DNA from 4 places in the Marinobacter subterrani genome. Region 3 is predicted to be linked to each of the others. Evidence: predicted binding sites of a transcription regulator. Region 3 holds the regulator's gene; each other region holds the start of a gene.
The links. The regulator FliA, encoded in region 3, starts transcription of late flagellar genes. The targets are predictions, from matches to a motif close to CTAAAGTTTNNNNNNNNNNNGCCGNTAA.
Positions count from the first base shown of each region.

Region 1 (4,211 bases), 1.2 Mb from region 3:
AAATCCCTTCGCCCGGAGGGCATCCTGGCCTACTGGTCCGCCGGCCCGGAGCATGCATTTACCGAGCGCCTGCGCCGTGCCGGGTTTTCCGTGGAGCCGGTAACCGTGCGGGCTCTTCGCCCGGGTAAGGGTGCGCGCCACGTGATCTGGCTGGCCTGGTAAGTCCTTTTGCCCCGTCGGGCTGGCCACAGGGCCGGCCCGGACTGGCGTTGTCAGTCGCGGCGGCCCTGGTTGAGCCGGAATTGCTCGATGGTTTCTCTCAGCGTTTCCGCCATGGCCAGCAGGTCGCCGGCAATGCGGGAGGTCTCCTTGGCATCGCCGGAGGTCTGCTCCGCAGACCGGCTGATTTCGATCACGTTGTGATTGATCGATTCGGAAACGTCGCTCTGCTCGTTGGCGGCACTCTCCATTTCCTCGTTCAGATCGGTAATCTCACGCACGGCTGTTGCGATGGCCTGCAGCTCGGATTCGACAGTCAGAATGGCCGCCACCTGCTGTTCCGCCATTTCCGAGGCGTGGCGCATGGTGGCTACGCAGTCCACCACTTCGCCCTTCAGGCCATTGATGGTTTTGCGGATTTCCTCGGTGGAATCCTGGGTGCGCGAGGCAAGGGCCCGCACCTCGTCCGCCACCACCGAGAAACCACGGCCCTGCTCGCCAGCCCGAGCCGCTTCTATGGCGGCGTTCAATGCCAACAGGTTGGTTTGGTCGGCAATCTTGGAAATCACCGCCAGCATGTCGGACATCTGGCCGGTTCGCTGGTCAAGCTGCTCAATCCGTTTCGCGCCGCTCTGAACTTCTGTATTGAGTGCCTCGATGCCTTCCACCGCAGTGCGCGCGAGCCTCTCTCCCTTGCTGGCTGATTCTGCGGTATCGGCAGATTTGCGGGTGGTATGGATGGCATTTTCCCGCACCTGGACGGCTGACGCGGCCATTTCCGTGGTTGCGCTCGCTACCTGGTCGGTGTTGTCCCGCTGGGCCAGCACTTCATGCTCGGTTGTGTCTGCCTTGCTGGCGATACTGCGGGCCGCCTGCTCAACCCGCCCAGCGTTATCCATGACCGTGTTCATGCTTGCACGAATCTTCACCATCATCCGGTTGAAGGCACGGGAGACAGAGCCGATTTCGTCATTGCGGGTAACCTCCAGCTCAATGGTCAGGTCGGAATTGCGGGAAATCTCGTCCATCCGGTCATGGAGCCGGCGCAGGCGGGAAAACACCAGGCGGCTCAGGGCCACTGCGGTGAGGAAAAACACCACGGCAAAGATGGCAATCTGAATGCCACCACTGGTCAGTAGCTGTCGGTGCAGGCGCGCGTCGCCCTCGGCCAGGGAATAGTCGATCCGGATGGCACCCAGTACCGTCCCCTCCTTGGCCTGGTGGCAACCCAGGCAGTTCACGCCCTGGTAATTTTCCGTGGCAATGACCGGTTTGATGAGCGTATACACCCGTCCGTCTTCATTACTGGAGTAGGCCTCCACCCGCTCACCGGCCAGCGCTTTCCGGTCCAGGGGCTCGCGCTTCTGTTCCGTTGCCTTGCCGTCGCCGAAGATACTGTTCAGGTGGTCACCGCGAATCACCCGCACATCCAGCACATCCTCCGGGGCCATCACCTTCTGCCGTAGCACGTCCCGGTTGGCGATGGTGCCAGTGACCATCATGGTGTTCAGCCCGTCGAAATAGGACTTGGCCAACCCGTCAACATATTTTTGACTGAACGCTTCCATATGATCCCGTTGCGAATCCGCGTTGTAGAGCACGGTAAGCACAAGCACGAGTGAGAAAGCCGCCGCCAGGGCAGCGAGAAGCAGAAAACGGATGGAATAGTGTTTTTTCATGGTAACCCGGCACAGAAGCCGCTCAGCCCGCGACTTGACGATTGTTTTCACTGGTTATGATGACGGTTAACTGCCGCGGAACTTTATAACTTTGCGCCAACTATTTCCTGATCCAGATCAGATCCGGGAAAGGTCAGTAGCATCAACTGCGCAGGGAGCAAAAAAGGCAGGGCAAGAGTTGGCCCGAAAGCTGCTAAATCGAGTGGTGAGTACCAGAAATTGCCAACGCTGACGGTTCGGCGCCCGCAATCGGGTAAGCCGAAGGAGGAAAACCACCCATGTCCCTACTGACGTCTCTGATCCGGGCGAGCACCCAGTTCCAGCAGGCCATGGAAAAACGCCAGGCCCCAGTCACCGGCGCGGACGCCTCTGCCGGCACGCCCCGGAGCCAACCAGCCGAAGCCGAGCCGGTACCGGGCGCTGACCGCTTCACGCCCTCGGACAACAACCAGGCCGACCTCGCCCGCCTGAAATCCCGCAAGCTATCCCTGGTCGACTACAAGCAGACCGTGGGGCAGGATCTTGCCTTTGTGCGGGAAACGCTGCGGCATAAACTTGCCGAATACAACCTGCACCCGGCAACCGCGCTCAATGTGAGCAAGGATGAGAGCGGTCGTATTGCCGTAGATGGGAAAATTGCCGAAAAAACAAGGACGCTGATCGAGAAAGATCTCAACGTGAACAAAAACTTCAAGGACGCCTTCAGCCGCCTGAGTGTCAACGAGCCGACGCTGCACTTTATGGACAACGCGCTGAAACTCAACCAGGCCTACGGCGTCAATAACCCGTTACTGGATACCCTGATCAGTGATAACCAGCAGTTCAACGGCCTGCAGGACCTGGTTCACCGCTACGACACCCTACGGCGATCCGTAAGCGCCGAGCAGATAGAAGCGGCAGGAAACACCCGGTCGTACGCTTTTAACCTGAACGCCCGGGCCTGATTCCGGCTTTTAGAAGTCGCGGGTGTCAGACTTCGAAAGGTGCCGGATCCCCTTTGCCAACCCGGGTCACCACCGGCGCCTCGCCTGTAAAATCCACCACCGTGGTTGCTTCCATACCGCAGAACCCGCCATCGATAATCAGATCCAGCTCATGCTCCAGAGTGTCCCGGATTTCGTAGGGGTCGGTCATCGGGTCGGTTTCGCCGGGCAGTATCAGGGTACTGCTCATGATCGGCTCGCCCAGCTCGCCCAGCAATTCCTGGACAATGGCATTATCCGGCACCCGAACCCCCACCGTGCGGCGCTTGGGATGCAGTAACCGGCGCGGCACCTCGCTGGTGGCATCGAGAATAAAGGTGTAGGGGCCCGGCGTGAAATTCTTCAGCAACCGGTACTGGGTGTTGTCCACCTTGGCATACACCCCGATATCCGACAGATCCCGGCACACCAGCGTAAAATTGTGCTTGTCATCCAGCCTGCGAATCCGCTTGATCCGGTCCGCCGCCTGCTTGTCACCCAGGTGACAGCCAATGGCATAGGCGGAATCCGTGGGATAGACAATCACCCCGCCGCGACGAAGAATATCCACCGCCTGGTTGATCAGACGCTTCTGCGGCGTCTCCGGATGGATCTGGAAAAACTGACTCATTAACCCTCTCCCCGAGCGATCCGTGCCGCCATCACCGGATCCTTCTTGGACCCGCCCATACAATTCGGCGATTCCGGCACCGCCTGCCCGGATGCCTCCCATTCCGCCGGAGAATACAGATGCAGCGCTAACGCATGCACCCCGCCTTCCAGCTCCTCGGCCAGCACCTTGTAGATCGCCTGATGCCGCCGAACCTTCATCTGCCCCTCAAACTCCGGCGACACCAGCGTCACCTTGAAATGGGTTTCTGAGTTCGGCGGCACACTGTGCTTGTGGCTCTCGTTCTCCACCTGAAGAAGACGCGAATCAAATGCGTCGTTCAGTTTGGTTTCAATCGCATTCTGGATTTTCATGTTTCGAGACTCCTACGGCTCAACCTCGGTTGAAAGTGAGCGAATTGCACCTGGCCAGAAGCGGGTGTGAAGATGGCCGTCCCAAAAGTGTGTGTTGCCATGGATGGCAACACCAAGCCCCCATGGATGGGTTCACGGCGTCTTTTGGGACGGCCATCTTCACAGCCGCCTCCCCCAACGTTTTCAGTCTACTACACATACCGCCGCCACCCGAACCTTGACAGCATAAAGCCAAAGCGCCACATTCCCACCCCGATTCCAAAACACCAGACCCCATGCACCTGTACATCGCCGAAAAACCAAGCCTCGGCCGCGCCATCGCCGCCGCCTTACCGGGCCCGCACCAGAAAGGCCAGGGCTGGATACGCTGTGGCCAGGGCGAGCAGGCCGCCACCGTCAGCTGGTGTATCGGCCACCTGCTGGAACC
Region 1 covers NZ_LFBU01000001.1:29,895-34,105, reverse strand. The annotation lists gene msub_RS00175 (polyamine aminopropyltransferase) at 1-162, shown strand, start outside; gene msub_RS00170 (methyl-accepting chemotaxis protein) at 213-1,838, opposite strand; gene msub_RS00165 (hypothetical protein) at 2,117-2,782, shown strand; gene msub_RS00160 (L-threonylcarbamoyladenylate synthase) at 2,808-3,431, opposite strand; gene msub_RS00155 (BolA family protein) at 3,431-3,784, opposite strand; gene msub_RS00150 (DNA topoisomerase III) at 4,060-4,211, shown strand, end outside.
Region 1: a site for FliA is predicted at 1,898-1,925, ahead of msub_RS00170 (methyl-accepting chemotaxis protein). Genes of this name have one in related genera too.

Region 2 (4,211 bases), on a different contig from region 3:
CGCCTTGTGCTTGTTGGAAGGATCGATGCGAATTTTCAGTCGGCCATCCGACATGAGTTCAGCCATGTCCGCCATGTGCTGTACCGTCTCCCCCAAAATCGGAGAGTTCGGGCCCCAGGTCTGCGCAAGGCGCAGGGTGAAGTTTTCCTCGGCAACCGAGGACACGCTGAAGACAGTGGCTGCGGCAGCGACAGCCGCAAGCAGTGTTTTCCGGATTGTCATTGTGTTGGCTTCCGTTATTGTTGGTTTGAAAACAAGTATGTCTGCTACCAGTCCATCATAGCTTGCTCACGGTATCCCGCCAATCAGCGATCACGCCATTAGGCGAAATACCGTACGCAAAACATCAGACCCTGAACTGCCCTACCAGCTCACGAAGGCTCTCGCCCAGGCGGGCCAGTTCGTGGCTGGCCTCGTTCGTCTGGGTCACACCGGTATCGCTGCGCTGGGCGGCATCGACTATCCGGACCACGTTCTGATTGACCTCTTCCGCCACCTGGCTTTGCTGCTCGGCTGCGGTGGCAATCTGGGTGACCTGGTCGTGGATCTGACCAACAGACGATTCGATGGTCCGCAGGGCGTCCGTAGCATGATTGATACGCTCGACCGTTTCATCCGAGCTCTTGCGGGAGTTACCCATTCGGTCCACCGCCGCGCGGGATTCAGACACAAAACCGTTGATCATTTCCCGGATCTGGTCAGCCGATTCGGCACTGCGCTTGGCCAGCTGACGCACCTCGTCGGCCACCACCGAAAAGCCGCGGCCATGCTCACCGGCCCGAGCCGCCTCAATCGCAGCATTCAAAGCCAGCAGGTTGGTCTGCTCGGTGACCGCATGGATCACATCCAGCACCTGCTGGATGTCGTCGGACTTTTCCGCCAGCGCGTTGATACTGTTCGCCGTGCCCTCAATCTCCTCCGACAGCCGGTTCACCGCACTCTGGGCACTGGCAATGGTTTCACCGCCTTCCCGGGCCATGCGGTCGGCGTCGGAGGCGGCGCTCTCAACCTCGTTGGCATTACCGGAGATCTGCTGAATGGTGGCCGCCATTTCATTGATGGCCGACGCGATCTGGTCGGTTTCCGAGCCCTGCTCCTGCACTGATGACCGGGTTTCGTTGGCCACCCTACTCAGCTCCTCGGCGGCGGAAGCCACCTGATCGGTGGTGGCACCCACTTCCCGCATGGTGTTCTGGATCTTGATCACGAATGCGTTGAAACGCCGGCCCAGCTCCGCCAGCTCATCCTTACCCTCATCCGGCAGTCGCTGGCGCAGATCACCCTCGCCATCGGCAATTTCCTGCATCATGCCGCTGACGCGCTTTAACGGCTGGGTCACGGTGCGACCCACAAAGACACCGATGACCAGGGAAATCAGCACCACCACGACCGTGACCAGCAGGATGAAGCCGAGCGTTGCCGTCATGTCGGCTTCGATTTCCTGCCGGGCGACCGCCACTTCTTTCTTGATGTCGGTAACGTAAACGCCGGCACCGATCATCCAGTCCCAGCCCGGAATGAGGGTGGAATAGGAGACCTTCGGCTCTTCCTTGCCCGAAGCCGGATTCATCCAGTCATAGCTGTAAAACCCGTCGCTCTCGGCGGCGTCAAACAGACTACCCACCAGCTTTTTAAGTATAGGGTTATTGCTCGGGCCTTCCTTGGACGGATCGGGCGCGTACGCCAGATTGTAGACATCCCGGGTGTAGGCGAACACATAGTTGGTTTCATCGAAGCGGATTGAGCGCAGGCGCGCTGCGGCCTCTTTCTTGGCCTCTTCCTCACTCAGGGCCGGGTCATTCTTGGCTTCGAGCACAACCGCCCTGGCGGCATCAATCATGTTTTCAAGGCCGGTTTTCCGGGCCTCCAGCAGGCTCGCCTCCAGGCGTTTCAGTTCCTCTTCGCCATTTCCCTGAATCTGCCTGGCGGTGATCCAGGCCAGGGTAGCTGCCGTAATAAGTACAGGCACCAGTACGGCCACCAATATGCGCGTTCGTATCGTGAGTTGGTTCAGAAAGGTCATCTTGCCCGCTCCCAAGGGATTGTTCCTGTCGCGAATTATCCACAGACCCTTCCGGCAGATCTGTTCCAGTTTGTTAAGCCAGGTTTCAGAGGCTGATGGCGCCGTCGGCGCTTCCAGGGCTAAACTGTTATTCGCAAAGCATTTTTAAGATACGTAAGGTATCGGCAGTAAGCTGGATGTCTTGAGGAATCTTTAGACTAAAGGACCACTACGAAGGTAGACCCATGAAGCATCTGTTTCTGGTACGCCACGCCAAATCCAGCTGGGCCGATGACCAGCTCAGTGACCGGGACCGCCCTTTGAACGCCCGGGGACAAAGCCAGTTGCCGCCACTGGGCAAAGCCCTGAAGTCCGCCGGCGCCTTCGAGGGTGACATCTACAGCAGCGATGCTACCCGCGCCCTCGCCACGCTTGAAGGCGTTCTGCCGGAAACCATTCAGCCAGCGCGATGCCATTCCCGGAGCGAACTCTATACGTTTGACTACCGCCGCCTCCTTGACTGGCTGGAACAAAGGGGCGACGAAGCCAGGATCCTGCTGGTAGGACACAACCCGGCCTTGCTGGAGCTCGCCCAGTGGCTATTGAAGCAACCCCCGGAACAGTTGCCTACCGCCAGTTTTATCCATATCCGGCTTCCGGTCACACACTGGCACCAGCTTGATCGGGGCAATGGCAAGCTCGTGATGCTGCTGACACCTGCGGAGTTCAGCTACGCCCACTTTTCCCGGAAGCTGAAAAAGAAAGCCCGGACCGATGGCGACAACCCGGCCAAAGACATCCCCGCCGCACTCCACCACCAACTACAGCGGGTAAGGCAACTGGAACAGGGCGTCATTGTGGGCCTGGATGACGAATTCCTGCACGAGTACCGCATCGCCATTCGTCGCAGCCGGGCCATCGCCGAATCGGTTCAGGAAGTGACCGGCGACAAGGCACTGGCCAGGGCGGTGAAAACCCTGAAACGCCATGCCAACGCCACCGGGCCACTCAGAGACCTGCATGTTTTCCTGCAGGACCTGCCGGCGTTGTGCGGCGACAATCACGAAATCCAGGCGGCCCTGCAGGTCTGGGTCGGCAGAGAAGCCGCCAGCCGACACCAGAAACTGGTGAAGCGCCTGACAGGAAAGCGCTACCGGGACAGCATGGAGCAATGGCTCAACCTGATCGACTCCCGAAAATTTCACAAACTGGCCGCAACGCTCAGCCCCAAAGACATCCGAAAGGCGGTGGAGCGTCGTATCAAATGGTTCAACAGGCGTACCGCTGAGTTGATGCACACCTCCCCGGATGACGACATCCACCGTTTGCGCAAGCAGCTCAAACGCATTCGTTACCTGATGGAGCTGGACGCGAAAACCTGGAAAGGCGAGCTGAAGCTCCTGAAAGCCCGGCAGCAGCTCTATGGCCGCTTCCAGGATTTGCACGTGCAGATCGAATTGCTTGGGCAGTTTCAGCAGGCGGCACCCGAGGTGCTGCCGGCCGCGCTCGCCGGCATCCGGCAAACCCTGGAGGATCGCAAGGCGGACGCCCGAAGACAGATTCTGGCCCTTGGAGGACTCGATGGAGCCCCGTTATGACACCCTGTTTTACGACGGGCGATGCCCGCTCTGCGCCAGGGAGATCCGCACCTTGCGCAAACTCCAGCGGGGCAACCTGATTTTCGCGGACATCCACGAACAACGCGATGGCAGTACCAACCTGCCGAGCCACGAAGCCCTGCTCAGGCGGCTGCACATGATGACCTGGACCGGCGAATGGGTGACCGGCCTGCCCGCAAACGTGCGCGCCTGGTCCCACACGCCCTTCGGTTTCCTGTTCAAGCCCCTGCTGTGGCCCGGCATCTTTCTGGTTGCCTCACGGGTCTACGGCAGATGGGCAGACAGGCGTTATGAGCGCAAATACGCCTGCGCCATTGGCAATAACACAGCCGTCTAACCGCTGAATCCGATCTGTTCAAGATTGGGCGGCCGGTAATCCGGATCCAGCCGCCAGCGCTCGGCCACGGATGGGTGAATGGCGGTCTCGACATCTTTCGGTTTCAGGTTACGAATCAGTGGCGTTGAAAACCGGAAAATATGGCGCCGTGAATTGTGCAATCTGGCGCTGGCACTGGGGTTAATACCGGCAGGCAGGTGTTCTTCTATGTCCAGCCCGGCATTCCGGGCCTGCTCCACCATCCATTCCAGGG
Region 2 covers NZ_LFBU01000002.1:451,392-455,602, reverse strand. The annotation lists gene msub_RS17980 (TRAP transporter substrate-binding protein) at 1-222, opposite strand, end outside; gene msub_RS17975 (methyl-accepting chemotaxis protein) at 347-2,023, opposite strand; gene msub_RS17970 (CHAD domain-containing protein) at 2,248-3,600, shown strand; gene msub_RS17965 (thiol-disulfide oxidoreductase DCC family protein) at 3,584-3,958, shown strand; gene msub_RS17960 (DUF2235 domain-containing protein) at 3,955-4,211, opposite strand, start outside.
Region 2: a site for FliA is predicted at 2,182-2,209, ahead of msub_RS17975 (methyl-accepting chemotaxis protein). Genes of this name have one in related genera too.

Region 3 (4,211 bases):
TGCGGCCCGACGCCCTTCTCTGCAGATTCCTGCCTTTCTTCAATCTGGTGCACCGTGCCCGTCAACTGATCGACATGACCGGCCATCACCACCAGACTGAGCATCTGTTCCTCAACCTCTTTGACCAGGGTGGTGACCTTCTGGATGACCTGGCCGGTCAGGTCCTGGAAGTCCTGGGCCAGCAGGATTTCCGAGAGATTGGCGTACATGGTGTCGGCATCGGTTGTCATGCCGGCAAAAAACCGGTCGATCCGGCCATACAGTTCCCGGAACTCCGCCGGCTGCATTTCCCTGCGACGTAATCGCTGCCACTCATCACGCAGGGCGCCGGCCTCCTCCCGAATGGCATTGGCCAACGGCATGGTCGCCTCGACCAGGTCCATCGTGCGATTGGCCGCCTCGCCGGTCATCTGCACGACATACTCGAGACGATCCGAGGCGTCTGTCATTTTCGACAGAGCCTCCTGCTGCTCCGCATTACGGGGGTCTATCTGAAAGTTCCGGATCGCCTCGTGCAGGCTGCGAGTCAGACGCCCAACCTCACGGTAGAGACTCTGATCCCTGACTTCGCTCAGTTCATTGATCAGGGTCATGGCCTTGGCATATTCTCCGGCATTGACGCACTCAGCCAGTTCGGTGGCCTGACGCTGAAGCTTCTCCGTCACTTCCGGCTCCAGGCCCCGATGGTGCTTTTTGCTATCGCTCATGAGAGCCATCCGACCTATGGTTACTGGATTCTTTCAAAGATCTTCTCGATCTTTTCCTTGAGCACCGCAGCGGTAAACGGTTTGACCACATAGCCGTTTACGCCCGCCTGGGCAGCGGCAACGATCTGGTCCCGTTTGGCCTCTGCGGTCACCATCAGCACCGGCAGGGTTTTCAGGTTCTCATCCGCCCTGACCGCCTTGAGCAGATCGAACCCCGACATACCCGGCATGTTCCAGTCGGTAACCAGAAAATCGTATTTCCCGCTTCTCAGCATCGGCAGCGCCGTGTTGCCGTCATCGGCCTCATCGGTATTGGTAAAGCCGAGATCACGCAGCAGGTTCTTGATGATCCGTCGCATTGTGGAAAAGTCATCCACAATGAGGATTTTCATGTTCTTGTCCAAAGGGACCTCCAGTTAGTAACACCCGGAATTCATTTGACCTTTCTGCTCGAAGTCTAGCAGGCCGTTGATTTAACCGCTTATTGTCGGATCTTTGCTTCGGTTGTAAAGCATCGGTTACCAAAAACTACAGACGGTACCGTCGCGGACACACAAAGGCTGTGATCAGTTGCCGGCATCCTGTTGCCAGTCCGACAAGCGCCCCCGGAGGCGCAAGGCGGCCTGGCTGTGAATCTGGCTGACCCGGCTTTCACTGACACCAAGCACGGCGCCGATTTCCTTGAGGTTCAGCTCTTCCTGGTAATACAGGCTCAATACCAGCTTTTCACGCTCCGGCAGCTCTTCGATCGCTTTCGCGAGGCTGTGTCGGAAGGCATCGGACGACAGACCTTCGAGCGGGTTGTCCCGTGGCTCTGTCTGTTCTATCGGCAGCTCGCCGGATTCATTGAGCTCATCAAGACTAAAAAGTCGGCCGCTGTTGGAATCGGAGAGGTAGGAATGGTACTCGGACAGTCCCATGCCCAGTTCTTCCGCCACTTCCATATCCTGGGCTTCCCGGCCAAGGCGATCTTCAACGGTCTTGATGGCCTGGGATATACGGCGGGCATTACGATGCACGGAACGGGGTACCCAGTCACCCTTGCGAATCTCGTCCACCATGGCACCACGAATCCGGATACCGGCGTAGGTCTCAAAGGTTGCGCCCCTGGTAGAGCTGTATCGCTGGGCGGCTTCAAGAAGACCGATCATGCCGGCCTGCATCAGATCCTCCAACTGAACGGAGGCAGGCAGCCGGGCCATCAGGTGCAGGGCAATTTTCTTGACCAGTGGCGCTTGCTCCTCAACAAGCTGAGAAGGCTTCTGGGCACCCGACTGGTTATAGAGTCCAAGATTATTCGCCAATGTCATGTATCCAATGTTCTTGTTTGACTGGATCCGATTCAGACTTCGACGAGCCGCTCCACAAAGAATTCCAGATGACCGCGGGGAGAGGAAGGCAGCGGCCAGTTATCAACTTTCTCCGCCAGAGCCTTGATCGCCAGGGACGCTTTCGATCTGGGATAGGCATCCAGCACTGCGCGCTGACGCTGCACCGCCTTTTTGACAGCTTCATCGTAAGGCACCATACCGACGTATTGTAGCCCCACGTCCAGGAAGCGCTCGGTGACCCGGGTCAGTTTCTCGAAGAGATGACGCCCTTCCTGCTCATTTTTCACCTGATTGGCAAGTATGCGGAACCGGTTGGTGCCGTAATCCCGGTTCATGAGCTTGATCAGGGCATAACAGTCGGTGATCGAGGTGGGTTCGTCAACGACCACCAGGAGCAGCTCCTGGGACGCTCTCAGAAAACTCACCACCGACTCGGAAATGCCTGCTGCTGTATCGACAATCAGGACATCAATCTGGTCAGCCAGTTCGCTGAACGCGCTGATCAACCCGGCATGCTCCATCGGGCTCAGTTGGGTCATGCGCTGGGTGCCGGACGAGGCCGGAACGATCTTGATGCCCCCGGGGCCATTAACAAGAACGTCCCTGAGATCACACTCCCCGGCCAGCACATCCTGCAGGTTGCGGTTGGCGGTAATGCCCAGCAGTACATCGATATTGGCCAGCCCCAGGTCGGCATCGAGAAGCACCACCCTGCGGCCTTTCTGTGCCAGGGCAATTCCGAGGTTAACCGACACATTGCTTTTGCCGACTCCACCCTTGCCGCCGGAAACCGCGATCACCTGTACAGGTTGTGCTTTGCTCATACTGTTTTTTGTCTCTCGCCACGTTTAGCGGGTGCTGTTGCTTGACGCTTGCTGCCGTTCTGTACTGTCTCGGGCCGGTTCTCTCACGCGCCCTCTGCCACCGCCTGCTGTTGCTGGAGGGTCCTGAGCCGGTCAACGGCCAGTCGCACCAGCGGAACAGCCTCTGCGTGATGCAGGTCTTCGGGAATCTTTTGCCCGTCTGTGTAATAGGCCACCGGCAGGCCGGTTTCCATCACAAAGCCGAGAGACTCGCCCAGTGTCAGGGCTTCGTCAATCTTGGTCATGACGCAACCTGCAAGATTTGCCATCTTATAGCAATGCCAGACGGATTTCATGATACGCGGCTGGCTGGTAGCCGAAACCACCAGATGGGTCTTGATATTGTGATGGCTGCGCGCCAGTTCGGCCAGTTGTTCCTGATAACCTTTGTCGGCACTGGTGAGCCCGGCGGTATCAATCAATACCAGGTGACGGTCTGACAACTCGTCCAGAATATCATCCAGGCTGTGGCTGTCATCCACCACGCGAACCGGCACGTTGAGGATACGGCCGAAAACAAACAACTGCTCGTGGGCCGCGACCCGGTAGCGGTCGGTGGTGACCAGCGCCACCGAATCAGCGCCATGCTTGAGGACATACCGCGCGGCGAGCTTGCCGATGGTGGTGGTTTTACCCGATCCGGTTGGCCCTACCAGGGCGTAGACGCCGCCCTGATCCAGCCATTCCAAGCGTGAGGTCCGAACCCCGGTGCACAGCATTTTCAGGGACTGCTTCCAGCCATCTTCCAGGCGCCCGGCTTTGTGACGACGGGAGAGTGATCCTGCCAGTTCGCTACCGAGCCCGAATTCCTGCAGCCGTTCGGCCAGCCTTTGCTGAACCGCCGTAGTGGCCGGAACCTCAGGCTCCGGCTTGCGGCCATGCATCAGGTCTTTCAGGGAGCTGATTTCCGCGCGCATCTGCGCCAGCTCATCGGAATAGGCCACCCCGGACCGGGCCGGCGCTGCAACTTGGCCACCAAACCCGGCCTCAACAGATTCCTTGACCGCTGCAAACGAGCCACCCGAATACCCTGCGCCGACGGAGGCCCTTTTTTCCCGGACCTCTCGGATCCGATCCCTTGACCGCCCCAGTTCGTCCTCAAGGCGACGGTGCTGGTCGGCTTGCATTTCCGCCAGTCGCGAGCCATTGGTGGCCTCCTGTGCCTGGTCGCCCAGGCGCTGGCGCGCCATGTTTTCGTCATAGTCGAGCGCCGTCACGATTTCGACGCCACCGTCTACCCGGCGGTTTGAGAGAATGACGGCGTCCGGCCCCATCTGTTCGCTGACCTGTTTCAACGCCTCCGCCATGGA
Region 3 covers NZ_LFBU01000001.1:1,205,853-1,210,063, forward strand. The annotation lists gene msub_RS05545 (protein phosphatase CheZ) at 1-707, opposite strand, end outside; gene cheY (chemotaxis response regulator CheY) at 728-1,111, opposite strand; gene msub_RS05555 (RNA polymerase sigma factor FliA) at 1,274-2,017, opposite strand; gene msub_RS05560 (MinD/ParA family ATP-binding protein) at 2,050-2,862, opposite strand; gene flhF (flagellar biosynthesis protein FlhF) at 2,946-4,211, opposite strand, start outside.

Region 4 (4,211 bases), 1.1 Mb from region 3:
GCGAGCTGCTGCGGGCGATTCCTGCCATTGTTGATGATTTGCGCAAAGCCCTGCAGGAAATTTCCTGGGACCCGTTTGCCACCGACGCCGCCATTCGTGACCTGGAACTGGCCCATGTTGATGTGTTCCAGCGACTAGTGACAGCGCCGTCCCGGGAGGCCGTGTCGGAACCGGAAGAAGCGAAATCCCGGGATGTTGCCCAACCTGAACCTTCGGAGGCAGCGGCAGTGCCCGAGGTCCCGGTGGACACCCCACCGGCTCTGCCTGCGTCCAAGCCGTCGGAGTCGCGGGTTGAGATCGCCAGCGAGACATCTGCAGAGGGGCCGGAGGCTGCCGGGGACACCTCTCAGGTGTCGCTCCAGTGGCTGGAGAAGGCGGACAGCCTTCGCGTGGGATCCTGGATCGAGCTCACCCGGGAAGAAACCAAAGTTCGCTGCAAGCTTGCCGCTTTTATCAAGGCTACCGGCAAGTACATATTCGTCAACCGCAGTGGCGCCAAGGTAGCGGAATATCTTCGACAGGATCTGGCGGCCGACATGGCAGCCGGCAACATCAGCATGCTGGATGATGGCCTGATCTTCGACCGCGCACTGGAGTCGATCATTGACAATCTCCGCAGCAGTCGCAAGGACTGATTCGTAGCAACCCTGGCGGGATTGTGATTCAATCGGGGGCGTAATCCTCTGAAAATTTTGGAATTACTTTGTCCGATTCAGACGCTTTGTCCCTTAGCCTTGCGGATCCCGGTTCGGTAGTGGGTACACTTCGGGAAACCGGCCGTCTTCCCTTTGCCCGCTGGTGTCCGTCACCGAACTTTGGCCCACGCCCTGAGGACGCTGCTATCTCCCTGCTCGTCGTCCACAATATCAGCCTGCCGCCCGGGCAGTTCGGTGGTCCGGAAATAGAAAACTTCTTCTGCAATTGTCTCGATCATTCGGCGCACCCCTATTTTGAATCCATTGCGGGCGTCCAGGTCTCTGCCCACCTGTTGATTCGCCGTGACGGATCGGTCGTCCAGTTTGTCAGCTTGCTGGATCGTGCCTGGCATGCCGGCCGATCGAGTTTCGGGGGGCGGGAGGAGTGCAACGATTTTTCAATCGGGATTGAGCTCGAGGGTGCGGATGACGTTCCGTACAGCTCTGACCAATACCTTCAGCTGGCCAGCATTTCCGATCTCATCATGCATGCCTGGCCCGATATCACCGCCGGTCGTATCACCGGCCACTGCGATATTGCGCCGGGCCGCAAGACCGACCCTGGCCCGGCGTTTGACTGGGCCCATTTCCGGAACGTCCTGAACAGAACCCGATCTGCCAGGGAGGGCGTTTAAATGGTGCTGGTTGTTTTCCTGCTTGCCTACCTGGTGCGTCGGCGCCTGGATTCCCTGGGGCTGCTTGCCGGCGATGAAATCTGGCGCCGATGGTTCCGTCGTGGCTCCCGCGTCCGGGCGGGTCACGAGGCAGAGGTTGGCAAAGGTCTTGCGCTGGTGCTTCTTCCGGCATTTTTGCTGGGGCTGGCGGAATATTTGCTGGTTTCGTCCGGCTGGCAGTTGGCGGCCTATCCGCTGGAGTTCCTGGTTCTGGTGTCTGTTATGGGCGCGCCGGGCTGGCGTCAGGCTCTCCGGGCCTATGCCGAAGCCTGGCAACGGGGCGATATGCAGTCCGCCTGGCATCACATCAAAGATTATCTTCCTGCCAGGGAGCGAGGTCAGGCGGTATCTCCGGAAGTCATGCACCTTTACCTGACCAGGGCGCTGATGGTGTCGGTATTCCAGCGCTTTTTCCTCGTGGCCTTCTGGTATGTCGTGGGCGGTATCGGTCTGGCGGTGTTGGCGCGGGGGCTGGTCGCGCTGGCGGACCATTGGCCCCAGGCCCCGGCCAGGCCCCGGTTTGCCAGAATCTCGGAATGGGCGGGCTGGATTCCGGCCCGGCTGTTGTCACTTACGTTTGGTCTTGCCGGCGACCTGGCCGGCTGGTTGCAGGAAACCCGCCGGACCCTGACCTCAGTCGCCAATACCGCCGGTGAAGTGCTTATGATTTCCGCCAACGGTTCGTTAACCGGGTATGCGCTGGATCCTGCCCGCTTCTCCCGGATTCATCCGGAGGAGTGGCCAGGGTTCGGGGGCCGAAGCCTGAGTGCGGTAAGGGATTTGCTCAACCGAAGCATGCTGGTGTGGATCTGCATTCTCGCCTTGCTGGTCATTTCCGGGGTCGTATGACCCGGTTTTTATAAAACATTACAGATTAACAACAAATAACGCTCAAGTTTTTAGTACTTTAGGCGACAATATAAAAAGAACATCTGTTCAGTTTTTTTAAGCTCCAGCAAGAGGACCACCGTGAAGCAACTCCTGAATCCTGCGATTGCGTTGATGAACCGGCTGCCAATGGTCTACAAGTTCAGTCTCATCAGCATTCTTTTTCTGTTGCCTATCGGTGGGCTGTCATGGCTGGTTATCTCCGATCTTAACCGTGAGGTTGAGACCATGACCCGGGGGGTTGAGGGGCTTGAGCGGCTGCAGCAGGTCGATCGCCTGGTGGGTGCGGCCATGGATTACCGGGATTACCGTTCGCCCGCGGTCATCAAGAACGACAGTGCTATGATGGCCGTGTCCGAGGACGCGGCTGCTGGAGTAGAGGCAGCGCTGAACGCGCTGGCCACCGGAGAGCACTCATTTGACCCCTCCGGCACCTGGATCGAACAGGTCGAGGCGCTCCGGAAAGAGTGGGAGGCACTGCGCGCCGACAGCAATTACCTGGGAAGTTTCGATCCCCAGTTCAAGTACTACCAGGAATTTGTCCAGAAGGCGCAGGCGTTGTTGCCCTCCACCATGGAGCTGTCCGGTCTGGGGCAGGGGGTATCCCGAGAAAACCAGCTCATTCTGGGTCTGATCCAGGAATCACTGCCAGCAGCGCGTTCGGCCATCGGCCGGGCAAAATCCTATGGCATGTTTGCGCTGGTCGAAGGACAGGTCGGTTATGCCCTGAGCGACGCCCTGAACGAAATTTATGATCAGCTCACCAATCGCAGCTCCCTGCTGTCCCCGGCACTGTCGGTAGTCTCTGAATCGTCGCCCGGGCTGGTGGAGAAAGCCGGTGAGGCCATTCGTGGAGTCGACCAGAGCCTGGTTCACGTGCGGGATGTGCTGGACCAGAACGTGATCACTCCGATGCGTCTGGATATGCCCTGGCAGGAGTATGATCAACTGGTGGCGGAACAACTGGGCCACTACGAGCAGACCAAATCCGCCGCGTTTGACGTGGTAGAGGCCAACCTCCGCTCGCGGCTTGACAGCAAGATCAATCAGCGAAGCCTGATCATCATTGCGCTGATCGCTATCCTGCTGGTGGTGGTTTACCTGTACATTGGTTTCTTCCTGTCTGTCCGGACCGCGATCAAGCGGTTCAGTCAGGCGGCACGGAGTGTTGCAGCGGGTGATATGACCGCGCACATCCACCTGCGTAACCGCGATGAGCTGGGCCAGTTGACCACCGAATTCAATAACATGACCGACCGGATTGCCGAGCTCATCCGTTCGGTAAGCCGGACAACGGCGGACGTGGATCAACAGGCCGCCCGGGTCAACGAGACTGCCTCAGCCAACAGCCAGGCAGTTGCCCGCCAGATGGAAGAGAGCGGCCAGATCAACGAAGCCATGGGCCAGATGGTCGAAGCCGTACATGAAGTAACCGAGAGTGCCCACCGGGTGGCCGACAGTGCCGGCAATGCCGAGCGCGATACTGAGACCGGCCGGGGGGTAGTTGCTGATACGGTAAAGACCATCAACAAACTGGCGACGGAAATATCCGGTGCGGTGGAGGTGATCAACCGGGTCAGCAAGGACAGCGGTAATATCAGCCAGGTTCTGGTCGAGATCAAAGCCATTGCGGAACAGACCAATCTTCTGGCGCTGAATGCCGCGATCGAAGCGGCCCGGGCAGGCGAACAGGGCCGGGGATTTGCGGTGGTTGCCGATGAAGTCCGGTCGCTGTCACAGCGTACGCACAAGTCGACCGAAGAGATTGAAGGCATGATCTCCAGGCTGCAGAGCGGTGTTAAGGATGCGGTGTCTGCCATGACCAACAGCCGGGACGTGACCGAAGCAACGGTGCAGAAGTCGGGTGAGGTAACGGAAGCACTTGACCGGATTGCCAGGGGCATCTCGGTGATTGTGGATATGAGCCATCAGATCGCTCAGGCGGCGGAGGAGC
Region 4 covers NZ_LFBU01000001.1:154,616-158,826, forward strand. The annotation lists gene msub_RS00685 (DUF1631 domain-containing protein) at 1-635, shown strand, start outside; gene ampD (1,6-anhydro-N-acetylmuramyl-L-alanine amidase AmpD) at 704-1,330, shown strand; gene ampE (regulatory signaling modulator protein AmpE) at 1,331-2,218, shown strand; gene msub_RS00700 (methyl-accepting chemotaxis protein) at 2,339-4,211, shown strand, end outside.
Region 4: a site for FliA is predicted at 2,260-2,287, ahead of msub_RS00700 (methyl-accepting chemotaxis protein). Genes of this name have one in related genera too.